One region of the Mesorhizobium sp. WSM4837 genome, then DNA from elsewhere that is predicted to be linked to it. Evidence: predicted binding sites of a transcription regulator. Region 1 holds the regulator's gene; each other region holds the start of a gene.

Region 1 (4,152 bases):
CGGCACCATCCTCGGAATGGCGCATGCGCTCGGTGAAACCGCGCCGTTGCTGATGATCGGCATGGTCGCCTTCATCGTCGACATTCCCGGCGGCTTCACCGATCCCGCGACGATCCTGCCGGTGCAGATTTTCATGTGGGCGGATTTCCCGGAAGCGGGGTTCCAGCAGAAGACTTCGGCGGCGATTTTGATTTTGCTGGTGTTTTTGGTCATCATGAATGCCATCGCGGTGATACTGCGCAGGCGCTTCGAGCGGCGCTGGTAAGGAGTAGAGGATATGAACATCATGACGGAAGCCGGCGTCGAGCAGAAACTGAGCAGCGCAACCAACGCCCCTTCGATCAAGATGAAGGGCGAAAAGGTCTCTGTTCACTACGGCGAGAAGCGAGCTCTGTTCGACGTCGATCTCGATGTCCGCGAGCATCAGGTGACGGCGTTGATCGGGCCATCGGGCTGTGGCAAGTCGACGTTCCTGCGTTGCCTGAACCGAATGAACGACACCATCGATATCGCGCGGGTGAGCGGCAAGATCACGCTCGACGGCGAGAACGTCTACGACCCGAAAATCGATGTCGTCGAGTTGCGAGCTCGCGTGGGCATGGTATTCCAGAAGCCGAACCCGTTTCCGAAGTCGATCTACGAAAACGTCGCCTACGGTCCGCGCATCCACGGCCTGGCCAGGAGCAAGGCCGAGTTGGACGGCATCGTCGAATCGAGCCTGAAGAAGGCCGGCCTGTTCAACGAGGTCAAGGATCGCCTGCTCGAGTCGGGTACTGGACTGTCCGGCGGACAGCAGCAGCGCCTGTGCATCGCGCGCGCCATCGCGGTGTCGCCGGAAGTGATCCTGATGGACGAGCCCTGTTCGGCGCTCGATCCGATCGCCACCGCCCGCGTCGAGGAACTGATCGACGAACTGCGCCAGAACTATACGATCGTCATCGTCACCCATTCGATGCAGCAGGCGGCGCGCGTGTCGCAACGCACGGCGATGTTCCATCTCGGCTATCTGGTCGAGGAGGGCGCGACCGACAAGATGTTCACCAACCCCGACGACAAGCGCACCCAGGACTACATCACCGGCCGGTTCGGCTGAGCGGTCCGGCGAATTTCGAACACGAGGACAGCACCATGGGTGAACACACCGTCGCATCTTTCGACGAGGAACTGGAGCACATCGACCGGCTGATCCGCGACATGGACGAGCTCGCCGCCGCAATGGTCGCGGCCTCGATCCGCGCGTTGCTTGCGTCGGACAATGCGATGGCGCAGCGCGTCGTCTCGGATGACGCCATCATGGATGCGCGGCAGCGCGAGCTCGACGACAGCGCGATCACGCTGATCGCCAAGCGGCAGCCGATGGCGCAGGATCTGCGCGCCGTGGTTGGCGCAATCCGCATGGCGGGCGATCTCGAGCGCATCGGCGATCTGGCCAAGAACATTGCCAAGCGGGTCAGCGCAGTCGGGCAGAGCGCGACGCCGCGTAATCTGTCGCACGGTATCGACGCGATGGCGGATCTCGTTCTTGTGCAGCTGCGCGGCGTGGTCGAGCACTATGTGTCGCGCGATGCCGGCGCGTTGAAGGAACTGCGCGCCGACGACCAGAAGATCGACGTGAAATATACGGCGGTTTTTCGCGAACTCCTGACTTACATGATGGAGGATCCGCGCAACATCACCGCCTGCACGCACCTTCTGTTCTGCGCCAAGAATCTCGAGCGTATCGGCGATCATGTCACCAACATTGCCGAAAACGCCTATTTTGTCGTGACCGGGCAGCAATTGCCGGCAGATCGCCCGAAGCTCGACGAAACGACGATGTCGGCGCCGGCGACATGACAGGAGTGACCGGCCGATGATCGCGCCGCGCATCATGGTGGTGGAGGATGAAGAGCCGCTAGGCGTCCTCCTCCGTTACAATCTGGAATCCGAAGGCTATCAGGTCGAGGTGGTGACGCGCGGTGACGAGGCCGAAATCCGGCTGCAGGAAAACGTGCCCGATCTTTTGGTGCTCGACTGGATGGTGCCGGCGGTTTCCGGCATCGAGCTTTGCCGGCGCCTTCGGGTGCGCCCCGAAACCGAGCGGCTGCCGATCATCATGCTGACCGCGCGCGGCGAGGAGAGCGACCGGGTGCGCGGCCTTTCGACCGGAGCCGACGACTATCTGGTCAAGCCGTTCTCGACACCGGAATTCATGGCCAGGGTCAAGGCGCTGCTGCGCCGCGCCAAGCCGGAAGTGCTGTCCAGCGTGCTCAAGGTCGGCGACATCATGCTCGATCGTGAATCGCACCGGGTCTATCGCAAGAAGAGCGAGATCCGGCTCGGGCCGACCGAATTCCGGCTGCTCGAATTCATGATGCGCCACCCGGGCCGGGTCTTCTCGCGCAGTCAGTTGCTCGACAATGTCTGGGGCGAGACGATCTACATCGACGAGCGCACGGTGGACGTCCATGTCGGCCGGTTGCGCAAGGCGGTCAACAATGGTCGCATGCCCGATGTCATCCGCACCATCCGCGGCGCCGGCTATGCGATCAGGGAAGACTAGCTAGGGATGTGCTGATATTCAGGTGATGCCGGCCTGCGAACGGCGGCTTCCTGCGCTTACCTACAGCGCCGCGCGCCCTGTTGGGCACGCAAAGGACGCTGTAGAACTTTGATTTTGCGCACGACCTTTCCGAAATCGATCTCGATTTCGGGGTCATGCGCGGGCTCACGTACCCAAAAGTACGCTCCGCTCCGGTTCTCGGAACCCACCATTCTCGACTCGGCCTGACCTGAATCTCAACACACCCCAAGTCGCGACCCGGGAATCCTTCAAGCCACGTTCTTTCCGACCGAGCCGGCTCGTGCCTGGATGCTCGGCGCGAAAATCTCCTGGTCGACGAAGCTTAGCGCCCGCATGGCGCAGCCTTCGCGGATCAGCGGCAGCTCGTTCGGCTCGGTGTCGAAGGAAATCGAACCCGAATGCTGGCCGCCGGCGGTCTGGGCGATGGCCTCGCGCAGGGCCGGCTCGATCAGGTCGAAGGCGGCAGCGCTGGCGCCGACCATGGCCACCGGCGCCGGATCGATCAGCGCAAACAGGCTGCCGAGCCCGAAGCCGAGCGCCTCGCCGGCCTTGCGGTAGGCTTCGCGCTCCGGTCCGTCCATCTCGCGCGCCCGGGCCGCCAAGGCCCGCATGTCGGCGTCGCTGACATCGGCGACCGGCTCGGCGTTCTCGCTCAACAGCCTTGCGTTGCGCCAGATGGCGTAGTTGCCGGCATAAGCCTCGACGCAGCCGCGCCGCCCGCAGCGGCAAAGCGCGCCGCCCGGCCGATGGATCATGTGGCCGAATTCGCCGCCTGAGGAGTGGGTGCCGGTGAACAGCTCGCCCTTCAGCACCAGCCCCATACCGATGCCGTGCGAGAGCAGGATGGCGATGAAATCGTCGCGGTAGCGATCCGGGTGGCGCCAGCGCAGCGCCACGGCCATCATGTTGCAGTCGTTCTCCATGATGGCCGGGATGCCGAACTCGCGTTCCAGAATGTCGGCGAAGGCGATGTTCGTCTGCGGCGTGATCGGCGACCACAACATGGCGCGCGCGTGGGAATCGGTGATGCCCTGGATCGCCAGCGCGATGCGGGCGACGCTTTGGACATCGAGGTCGGGATCTTCGAGCCGGCGCCGGACGATGGCGACACATTCCTCGATCAGCGCGTCACGCGACATGGTCAGCGTGTCCAGCCGGCGCTGTTCCTCGGCGACCACTTGTCCGGCATAATCGATGACGGCGACCGACAGGAAATTCAGCGACAACACGACGGCCAACACCGCAGCGGCTTGCGGATTGAGGCTGAGGCCGACCTGCGGCCGGCCGCGTTTCAGCGAAACCGTCTCGCTCGCCTTGCTCTCGGCCAGGATGCCTTCCTGGATCAGGTCGGCAGAGATCGCCGATATGGTCGAATGGCTGAGGCCGGTGGTCGCGGCGATCTCGGTCCGCGACGGCTGGCCTGCCCGGCGCACGGCCGAAATCACCATCGCCCGGTTGCGCCGGCGCAGATCGTCATGACGGATTCCCACCGACATTTTTTGTTTCCTCCTCATTGCCGCGGCCGCTCATGAATCGGAAGCCGTCGGTATGTCGGACAAATACTGGCAGAAGCAGAAGGGGCTGTCATT
Region 2 (4,152 bases), on a different contig from region 1:
AGTTCGGAAAATGTCGGCTGCGCCGGTTGATGAATTGCCCGCTGGGTTCGATGCATGGACTGCCTTCCGCTCCTGATGCATGCCGCCAAAAAGTGCACAGCGGCCACGCATAAAACCAAGCAGGCGGCGGGATCGTCGGCAGGACTGTCGGCGGTCGCCGTCGCGACTCTATTTCGGCTCAGCCTGGCGGGTTCTGCGGCACGACCGGCTTGAGGCGCACCCCCCTGCCGCCGCGCTCGCTGGCCTGGTTCTCGCCGATCAGCTCCACGCCGGCCCGGTCGAGGGCCTGGATGACCTTCATCAGCGTATCGACCACGCCCCTGACCACGCCGTCGCTCGCTTCCATGCGCTGAATGGTTGGAAGCGAAACCCCGGCGCGCTCGGCGAGCGTCTTCTGATCGATGCCGGCCAGAGCCCTTGCGGCGCGCATCTGCGCGGCAGTGATCATCGGCTAAAAACCCCCGTCTGAGTCTGCATTCCATGTATAATACCATCATTGTGATGGATCAAGCATCATCATGCACATGTCAGACATGTGCACACCAGGCCGTTTGCATCTTGGCGAGCCTGCGCGCCCGCTGGGCCAGCACGCCCCAGCCGCCGCAACTTAGAGGAGAATTGGCGCAGCGTCGTTCGGAACGGGCGGTTCAGGCGCCGGCGGTCTGCCCGCGCCATCGCTGGAACGCCCATGCGACCAGCCAGCACAGCATCGCCCAGGCGAAGCCGGCGCACCAGCCGGCCAGCACGTCCGATGGCCAATGAACGCCGAGATAGACGCGGCTGATGCCGACGAGCAGTGCTGTCAGCACGGCAAGTGCCAGCACATAGATCTTGGTCGTTCGCCCAGGCAGGAAACGCGACGCCATGCTGCCCAGCGTCAAATATGTCACCGCCGACAGCATCGCATGGCCGCTTGGAAACGAAAGCGTCGCCACGTCGGCGAGATGCGAGACCAGGTCGGGACGCGGCCGATCGATTCCGAGCTTCAGCGTGCTCGACAGGGCCTGCCCGCCCGCCACCGCGACGAAGACCAGAAACGCTGCTCCCGGCTTGTGGATCAGTAGCAGATAGACGATCACCGCCACTGTGATCAGCCCGAGCACGATGGCGCTGCCGAGGCTGGTAATGTCGCGCATCGCCCCTTCCAGCCATGGCGGTCCGATCGGATTGTCGGGCTGGCCCGCTTCACGGAAGGCGAGCATGATTTCCGTGTCGAAGGCGTGCGGCGTGGTGTCCCGCGCCACCTCCATCAGTTCCTCGAACCCCCACAGCCCGCCGGCGATGACCAGACCGGACAAAAGCACCGGGAATTCGATCCAGTTGAGCAGCTTGCTTGCAGTATTCTTCATCGACCCAATCGTCCTACAGCGCCGCGCGTCCTTTTGGACGCGCACAGGACGCTGTAGCACTTTGATTTGGCGCATGATCCCCAGCGAAAATCGTTTCCGATTTTCGGGGTCATGCGCAACTACAGTTTTTGCAGATAGGGTCCGAGCGTGATCAGCGCCACCGCTGCGACGGCGAGCACGATGCCGGTCGCCTGCAACGAATTGACGCGCTCGCCGAAGAACACCAGTGCCACCACGTTCACCGACACCAGTTGGATCACCGCCGACAGGCTGAACGACACCGACATGCCGAATTCACGGATCAGCCTCAGCATGATCAGATTGCCCGCTGAATAGAGCGCCAGAGTCAGAAGAATCTTGCCGAGGCTCGGCGCCAGACCCCATTGCTTGGCCGCCGTCGCCGCCAGCAGGAAGATCACTGTCGAAATGCCGAGCTGCCCCAGTCCCCAGAAACTCACTTTTTTGTTCCTCCCGACGCCGTGCTTGCGCGCCTGCCGCAGATCTTGTTTCGGAAGCGTCGGTCGCGGTCAAGCGGCCTGATCAAAGACATGAAATCGGGCTGGAAATTGGTCGGCAACGTCATCAAACTGTGATCTGCTGGCGATACGCGGTCAGTCAAGCAACACGCTCCAGCCATCCCAAAGAGCCAGAGGCACGCCCCCATGACTGAACATCGCCCCGACGCCCATTTCCGCACCAGCCTGCTCGAGGAAAACGATGGGCCAGGAACCAATCCCACTGACAACCAGACGATGGGCGAAATCATCGCCGCGCGATTCTCGCGCCGTGGTTTTCTGCAGGGATCGCTCGCGGCAACCGCCATCGCCGCCACCGTCAGCCCGCTCGCGCTGATCCTCGCCGACGATGCCCGCGCCGGCGGCGGCTCGGTCTTCAGTTTCGACGAGGTCGAGGCAGGCGTCGACGACAAGCACCATGTCGCTGCCGGCTACGACGCCGACGTGCTGTTGCGCTGGGGCGATCCGCTGTTTGCCGATTCGCCGGAATTCGATCCGACAAAACAGTCGGCGCAGGCCCAGGAAAGACAGTTTGGCTACAATAACGACTATGTCGGCTATATCCCGATCGACGGCTCGGCCGAGCATGGCCTGCTGGTGGTCAACCACGAATACACCAATCCGCATCTGATGTTCCCGGGCCTTGTCACCATCGTCGATGGGGAGGCCAAGCAGGCGCCGCTGAGCAAGGAACAGGTCGACGTCGAGATGGCCGCGCATGGCGGCACCATCGTCGAGATCCGCAAGGCATCAGGCAAATGGCAGGTGGTGCGCGACGGCAAGCTCAACCGCCGCATCACCGCCAACACCGAGATGGCACTGTCCGGCCCCGTCGCCGGCCACGACCGCGTCAAGACCAGTGCCGATCCGACCGGCACGAAGGTCATCGGCACTGTCAACAATTGTGCCGGCGGCGTCACGCCCTGGGGCACCTACGTCATGGCCGAGGAAAACATACACGGCTATTTCTCGGGCGAGCTGCCGGAAGGCCACAAGGAAGCCACCAACTACAAGCGCCTGGGTATTCCCGAAGGCGCCTATGAATGGGTTGCGCATTACGATCGCTTCGACATCGGCAAGGAGCCGAACGAGCCGAATCGCTTCGGCTGGATTGTTGAGGTCGACGTCAACGATCCGACCTCGGTGCCGAGGAAGCGCACTGCCATGGGCCGCTTCAAGCATGAGGGCGCTGAATCGATCGTCGCCAAGGATGGCCGTGTCGTTTTCTATCTCGGCGACGACGAACGCTTCGACTATGTCTATAAATTCGTCACGGCCGGCAAGTTCAACGCCGAGGACCGCGCCGCCAACATGGATCTCCTCGACGACGGCACGCTCTACGTCGCCAAATTCGCCGAGGACGGGTCGATCGAATGGCTGCCCATCGTCTTCGGCCAGGGCCCGCTGACGGCGGAGAACGGCTTTGCCAGCCAGGCCGACGTGCTGATCGAGACGCGCCGTGCCGCCGATCTGCTCGGTGCCACCAAGATGGATCGCCCCGAGGACATCCAGCCCAATCCGACGACTGGCAAGGTCTACGTCATGCTGACCAACAATTCGAAGCGCAAGACGGACCAGGTCGACGCCGCCAATCCGCGCGCCGAAAACGCCTTCGGCCATATCATCGAGATCGTCGAGGACGGTGGCGATTTCACTGCCGCCAAGGGCAAGTGGGAAGTGCTGTTGAAATGCGGCGATCCCTCAGTGGCCGAAGTTGGCGCCACCTTCTCGACCGCAACCACCGCCAATGGCTGGTTCGGCATGCCGGATAATTGCGCCATCGATTCGGCCGGCCGGCTTTGGGTCTCGACCGATGGCCAGGGCCCGAAGGCCACCGGCCGCACCGATGGCCTGTGGGCGGTCGACACCGAAGGCGAGGCGCGGGCGACCTCGAAACTGTTCTTCCGCGTGCCGATCGGCGCCGAAATGTGCGGCCCGCTATTCACGCCCGACGACCAGACCGCCTTCGTCGCGGTTCAGCATCCGGCCGATGGCGGCGAAGACTGGGAGGCTTTTGGCCGTCCCTCTTACTACGAGGACCCGTCGACCCGCTGGCCTGACTTCAAGCCCGATATGCCGGTGCGGCCGTCGGTCGTCGCCATCACCAAACAGGGCGGTGGCAAGATCGCGGTCTGAATCGCCGCAAGGCGCTAGCAGCGCCAAGGAAGGATTTCTTCGATACGAAATCCTTCCTTTTCCTGATGCGCGGGAATGCGCCTGATGGGCTCATTCGGCGCGCTGAACCACGGCCACGTCCATCATGCTTCTCAACCTGAAGCCAATGGACT
Region 3 (4,152 bases), on a different contig from region 1:
GCAGTCCATGGCCGTTGCCGAAACAATAGATTCGGCTGTGTTCGAGGAAGCGGCCGACGATCGACTTGACCCTTATGTTTTCCGACAGGCCCGGCACTTGGGGCCTCAGGCAGCAGATGCCGCGCACGACGAGATCGATCTCGACGCCGGCGCGGCTGGCGTCATAGAGCGCGTCGATGATGATCGGGTCGACCAGCGAATTCATCTTCATCCAGATGCGGGCCGGCCTGCCCTCCAGCGCATGGCCAATCTCGTCCGAAATGTGCTTGAGGATGCGCTTGCGCAGCGTGAACGGCGAGGTGGCCAGCCGCATCTCCTCGGTCGGCTCGGCGTAGCCGGTGATAAAATTGAACAGCTGGGCGACATCGCGGGCGATTGTCGGAGCGGTGGTGAAGAAGGACAAGTCGGTGTAGATGCGCGCGGTGACCGGATGGTAGTTGCCGGTGCCGAGATGCACATAATTGCGCAGCTTGCCGTCCTCGCGCCGCACCACCAGCGACATTTTCGCGTGGGTCTTCAGTTCGAGGAAGCCGAACACGACCTGAACGCCGGCGCGCTCGAGGTCGCGCGCCCAGCGGATGTTGGCTTCCTCGTCGAAACGCGCCTTGAGCTCGACCAGCGCGGTCACCGACTTGCCGGCCTCCGCCGCGTCGACCAAAGCGCGCACGATCGGGCTGTCGTTCGAGGTGCGATAGAGCGTCTGCTTGATCGCCACCACTTCCGGATCGGCCATCGCCTGGCGCAGGAACTGCACCACCACGTCGAAGGATTCGTAGGGGTGATGAACGATGATGTCCTTCTCGCGGATGGCGGCGAAACAGTCGCCGCCGTGCTCGCGGATGCGTTCGGGAAAGCGCGGATTGTAAGGCTTGAATTTGAGATCGTCGCGGGCGATGGCGACGATCTCGGAAATCTGGCTGAGCGCCAGCGGACCGGTGAGCACGCTGATCCGGCTCGACGAGACGCCAAGCTCGCCGGCGACGAACTCGCGCAGTTCGGCCGGCATCAGCTTGTCGAATTCGATGCGGATGACCGAGCCGCGACGACGCCGTTTCAGCGCCGTCTCGAACAGGCGCACAAGATCCTCGGACTCCTCCTCGACCTCGATGTCACTGTCGCGGATGATGCGGAACGTACCGGAGCCCTTGACCTCGTAGCCGGGGAACAGCTTGCCGATATAGAGGCCGACCGCTTCTTCCAGCGGAATGAAGCGGACATGATGCTTGCGGTCAGGCAAGCGGATGAAGCGCTTCAGCGCCACCGGCAGACGCAACAGCGCGCTCATCTCCTCGCCATTCCTGCGGTGGCGCAGTTGCAGCGCCATCGAGAAGCCGAGATTGGGAATGAACGGGAACGGATGCGCCGGGTCGATCGACAGCGGTGTGAGCACCGGAAACACCTGCTCCTGGAAATGATCCTCGAGCCAGGTCTTCTCGTCCTTGGTCAGCCCATCGCGGCTGATGCTCTCGATGCCTTCCTTGTCGAGCAGCAGCATCAGAGCGGATAGGCTGTTCTGCTGGTCCTCCTGCAGGCGCTCGACCTCGCGCAGCAATTGTTCCAGCTGTTGTTCAGGGGTGCGGCCGTCCGCGCTCTTCAGCGTGATGCCTTCGCGAACCTGGCCGGCGAGACCGGCGACACGGACCATGAAGAACTCGTCGAGATTGGCGGCCGAAATCGACAGGAAGCGCACCCGCTCGAGCAGCGGATGGTTGGCGTTCAGCGATTCTTCGAGGACGCGGCGGTTGAATTGCAGCCAGGAAAACTCGCGGTTGACGAAGCGGTCCGGATTGCCGCCCTCTGGGCTCGCCACCTCGACAGTGGTGAATTCGCTCTGCACCGGCTTTAGTTCGTTCATGGTTCCTGCTCGTTTCGCACCCGCTGGCCACAGCGTCGCGCGTCGTTGCGGACGCGCAAAAGGACGCTCCCGCCACTTAAGCTACGCATGATCCCCAGCAAAACCGAATTCGGTTTTCGGGGCCATGCCTTAATCGGCTTAGCTTATCCTGTGACAGGCTTTTACGACAGTTTGATTTCATCGATCTTGCAAAGAGACTGCTTATGATCCAGATGCAATCCAGGTACAGCGCGGCGCGTCCTTTGGACGCGCAAAGGACGCGGTGGAATTTTGATTTTGCACATGATCCGGGGTCATGCAGCAAATATAGGAGACGACGATGGCAGGCGGTTCCATTCCCCATTTCCAGAACGATGCGGGTTATGCGGCGATCGACATCGGCGTCAAGGAATTCATGTGCACCGGCGCCAACCCGCCTTTCGACCATCCGCATGTGTTTCTCGACATGGGCGACGACAATGAAAAGGTCTGCCCCTATTGCTCGACGCTTTATCGCTATTCGCCAAAGCTGAAGGCGACGGAAACGCAGCCTGCCGGATGCCTCTATATCCACCAGGCCGCCTGACGCGCACACCATCCGATGGACGACAACCGGTCCCGGCAGGTCGTTATCGCCGGAGCCGGCGTCGCCGGACTGACCGCGGCACTGGCGTTTTCCGAGCGCGGCTATCTGGTGCGGCTGTTCGAACAGGCGCCGCGCCTCGAAGCGGCCGGTGCCGGCATCCAGCTCTCACCCAACGCGACGCGCATCCTTCGCCAGCTCGGCGTGCTCGACCGGCTGTTGCCGGCGGCGGTGCGGCCGGAGGCGGTCGTGCTCAAGGACGCCGCCACGCTACGTGAGCTGGCGCGGGTGCCGCTTGGCGAAGCGGCCGAAAGGCGCTGGCAGGCGCCTTATCTCGTCGCTCATCGGGCTGACCTGCAAGATGCACTGATGGCGCGCCTTGCCGAACGGCCGGACATCAGTCTCGTCACCGGCGCGCGCGTCGGCGGCATCGCCATAGGACCGCGCCATGCCACGGCAACAGTCGAGATTGCCGGCAAGACAGTCGAAGCCGGCGGCTTTCTGCTGATCGGCGCCGACGGCGTCTGGTCGGCGATCCGGGCTTTTGGCGGGTTTGCGGCCAAAAGCCGGTTTTCGGGCGAGCTTGCCTGGCGCGCTACGATCAGTGCAGACAGTGTCGCAGGAGAAGCCCTTGCGGCGGTCGGCGCCGCCAATTGCGTGACCACCTTCCTGCATCCCGGCTTCCACCTCGTCGCCTATCCGGTCAGCAACGGCACGGCGTTCAACCTGGCTGCCTTCACCAGGGGCGAGATCATCGCCGAGCGCTGGTCGGGCCACGCCGACCCCAATATCCTCCTCGGCGCCATGCGTGGCACGGCGGCAGCACTGGCCCGGCTTGCCGAGGATGCCGGCCCGTGGGCTGCGTGGCCGATCCATACGGTAGACCAGGCACAGCCATGGACGACGCCCGCCGGCATCGCGCTGATCGGCGATGCGGCGCATGCGATGACGCCGTTCGCGGCGCAGGGGGCGGCGATGGCGATCGAGGATGCCGCAACCCTTGCCGGCTTTGTCGCCGCCTCACCCGCCGATCCTTGGGGCGCGCTTGCCGCCTGGGAGAAGATGCGGCGGCCGCGTGTCGCCAAGGTCGCCCGCCGCGGTGCCGTCAACCGGCTCGCCTGGCATGCAGCGGGGCCGGTGGCCGTCGCGCGCAACCTGTTCCTGAAGTGGCGCTCGCCGGAAAAGCTCGCGGCCGATCTCGACTGGCTCTATGGCTGGCGGCCGCCGGATGGCGATCGGCAATGAAAGCTCGACCGGTTGGCGGGACAGCGCCCCCTTCTGTCCTGCCCTCTTTGCCAAAAACTTGGCATCTCCCCACTTGGGGGGAGATCGGCCGTCACCTCGGCTTTTGCCAATCTCCAACGTTGCAGGATGAAGCGCGGCGCCGAAACAGAATATCTCCCTCCTTGGGCCTCCTTGTGGGGGAGATGTCCGGCAGGACAGAGAGGGCGCGCCGGGATGAGGCGCTGATTACCCGGAGCATCAATTATAAATCCGCATCGACAGGTCGAGTGAGGCCGGCAGCGGATTCCACCAGCCTGTCCGCAGGCCGGCGATACGCAGAGCCGCCGCTGTCCAGGTGTTGCAGCCAACCAGCGCATTGAAATGGCCGTTGGCTTCGTAGAAGCGGTCGAACTTGGAATAAGCGGCATTCTCGATCAGGATCGGACCGTTCGGCCCTTGCTGGAAACTCGCCGCGATGAAGTCGAGCAGCGCTGCAAAACGCTGCTCGCTG

What was found. Region 1 encodes PhoB, which activates phosphate uptake and scavenging genes when phosphate is short. Its sites were predicted from a motif close to TGTCATNNANCTGTCAT; they were not measured.
Region 2: the regulator PhoB is predicted to act here: its motif matches at 1,927-1,943, upstream of AC0L3D_RS10550 (PhoX family protein).
Region 3: the regulator PhoB is predicted to act here: its motif matches at 2,019-2,035, upstream of AC0L3D_RS23305 (RNA degradosome polyphosphate kinase).

What each region holds. Positions count from the first base shown of each region.
Region 1 is NZ_JBVVQE010000034.1:64,389-68,540, forward strand. It holds gene pstA (phosphate ABC transporter permease PstA) at 1-265, shown strand, start outside; gene pstB (phosphate ABC transporter ATP-binding protein PstB) at 278-1,093, shown strand; gene phoU (phosphate signaling complex protein PhoU) at 1,129-1,836, shown strand; gene phoB (phosphate regulon transcriptional regulator PhoB) at 1,853-2,542, shown strand; gene AC0L3D_RS20445 (ROK family protein) at 2,812-4,059, opposite strand.
Region 2 is NZ_JBVVQE010000014.1:19,074-23,225, forward strand. It holds gene AC0L3D_RS10530 (SulP family inorganic anion transporter) at 1-56, opposite strand, end outside; gene AC0L3D_RS10535 (helix-turn-helix domain-containing protein) at 179-448, opposite strand; gene AC0L3D_RS10540 (phosphatase PAP2 family protein) at 648-1,349, opposite strand; gene AC0L3D_RS10545 (hypothetical protein) at 1,469-1,807, opposite strand; gene AC0L3D_RS10550 (PhoX family protein) at 2,012-4,000, shown strand; partial or broken gene AC0L3D_RS10555 (GNAT family N-acetyltransferase) at 4,091-4,152, opposite strand, start outside.
Region 3 is NZ_JBVVQE010000044.1:14,851-19,002, forward strand. It holds gene AC0L3D_RS23305 (RNA degradosome polyphosphate kinase) at 1-1,855, opposite strand, end outside; gene AC0L3D_RS23310 (zinc-finger domain-containing protein) at 2,175-2,420, shown strand; gene AC0L3D_RS23315 (FAD-dependent monooxygenase) at 2,436-3,662, shown strand; gene AC0L3D_RS23320 (TIGR02117 family protein) at 3,900-4,152, opposite strand, start outside.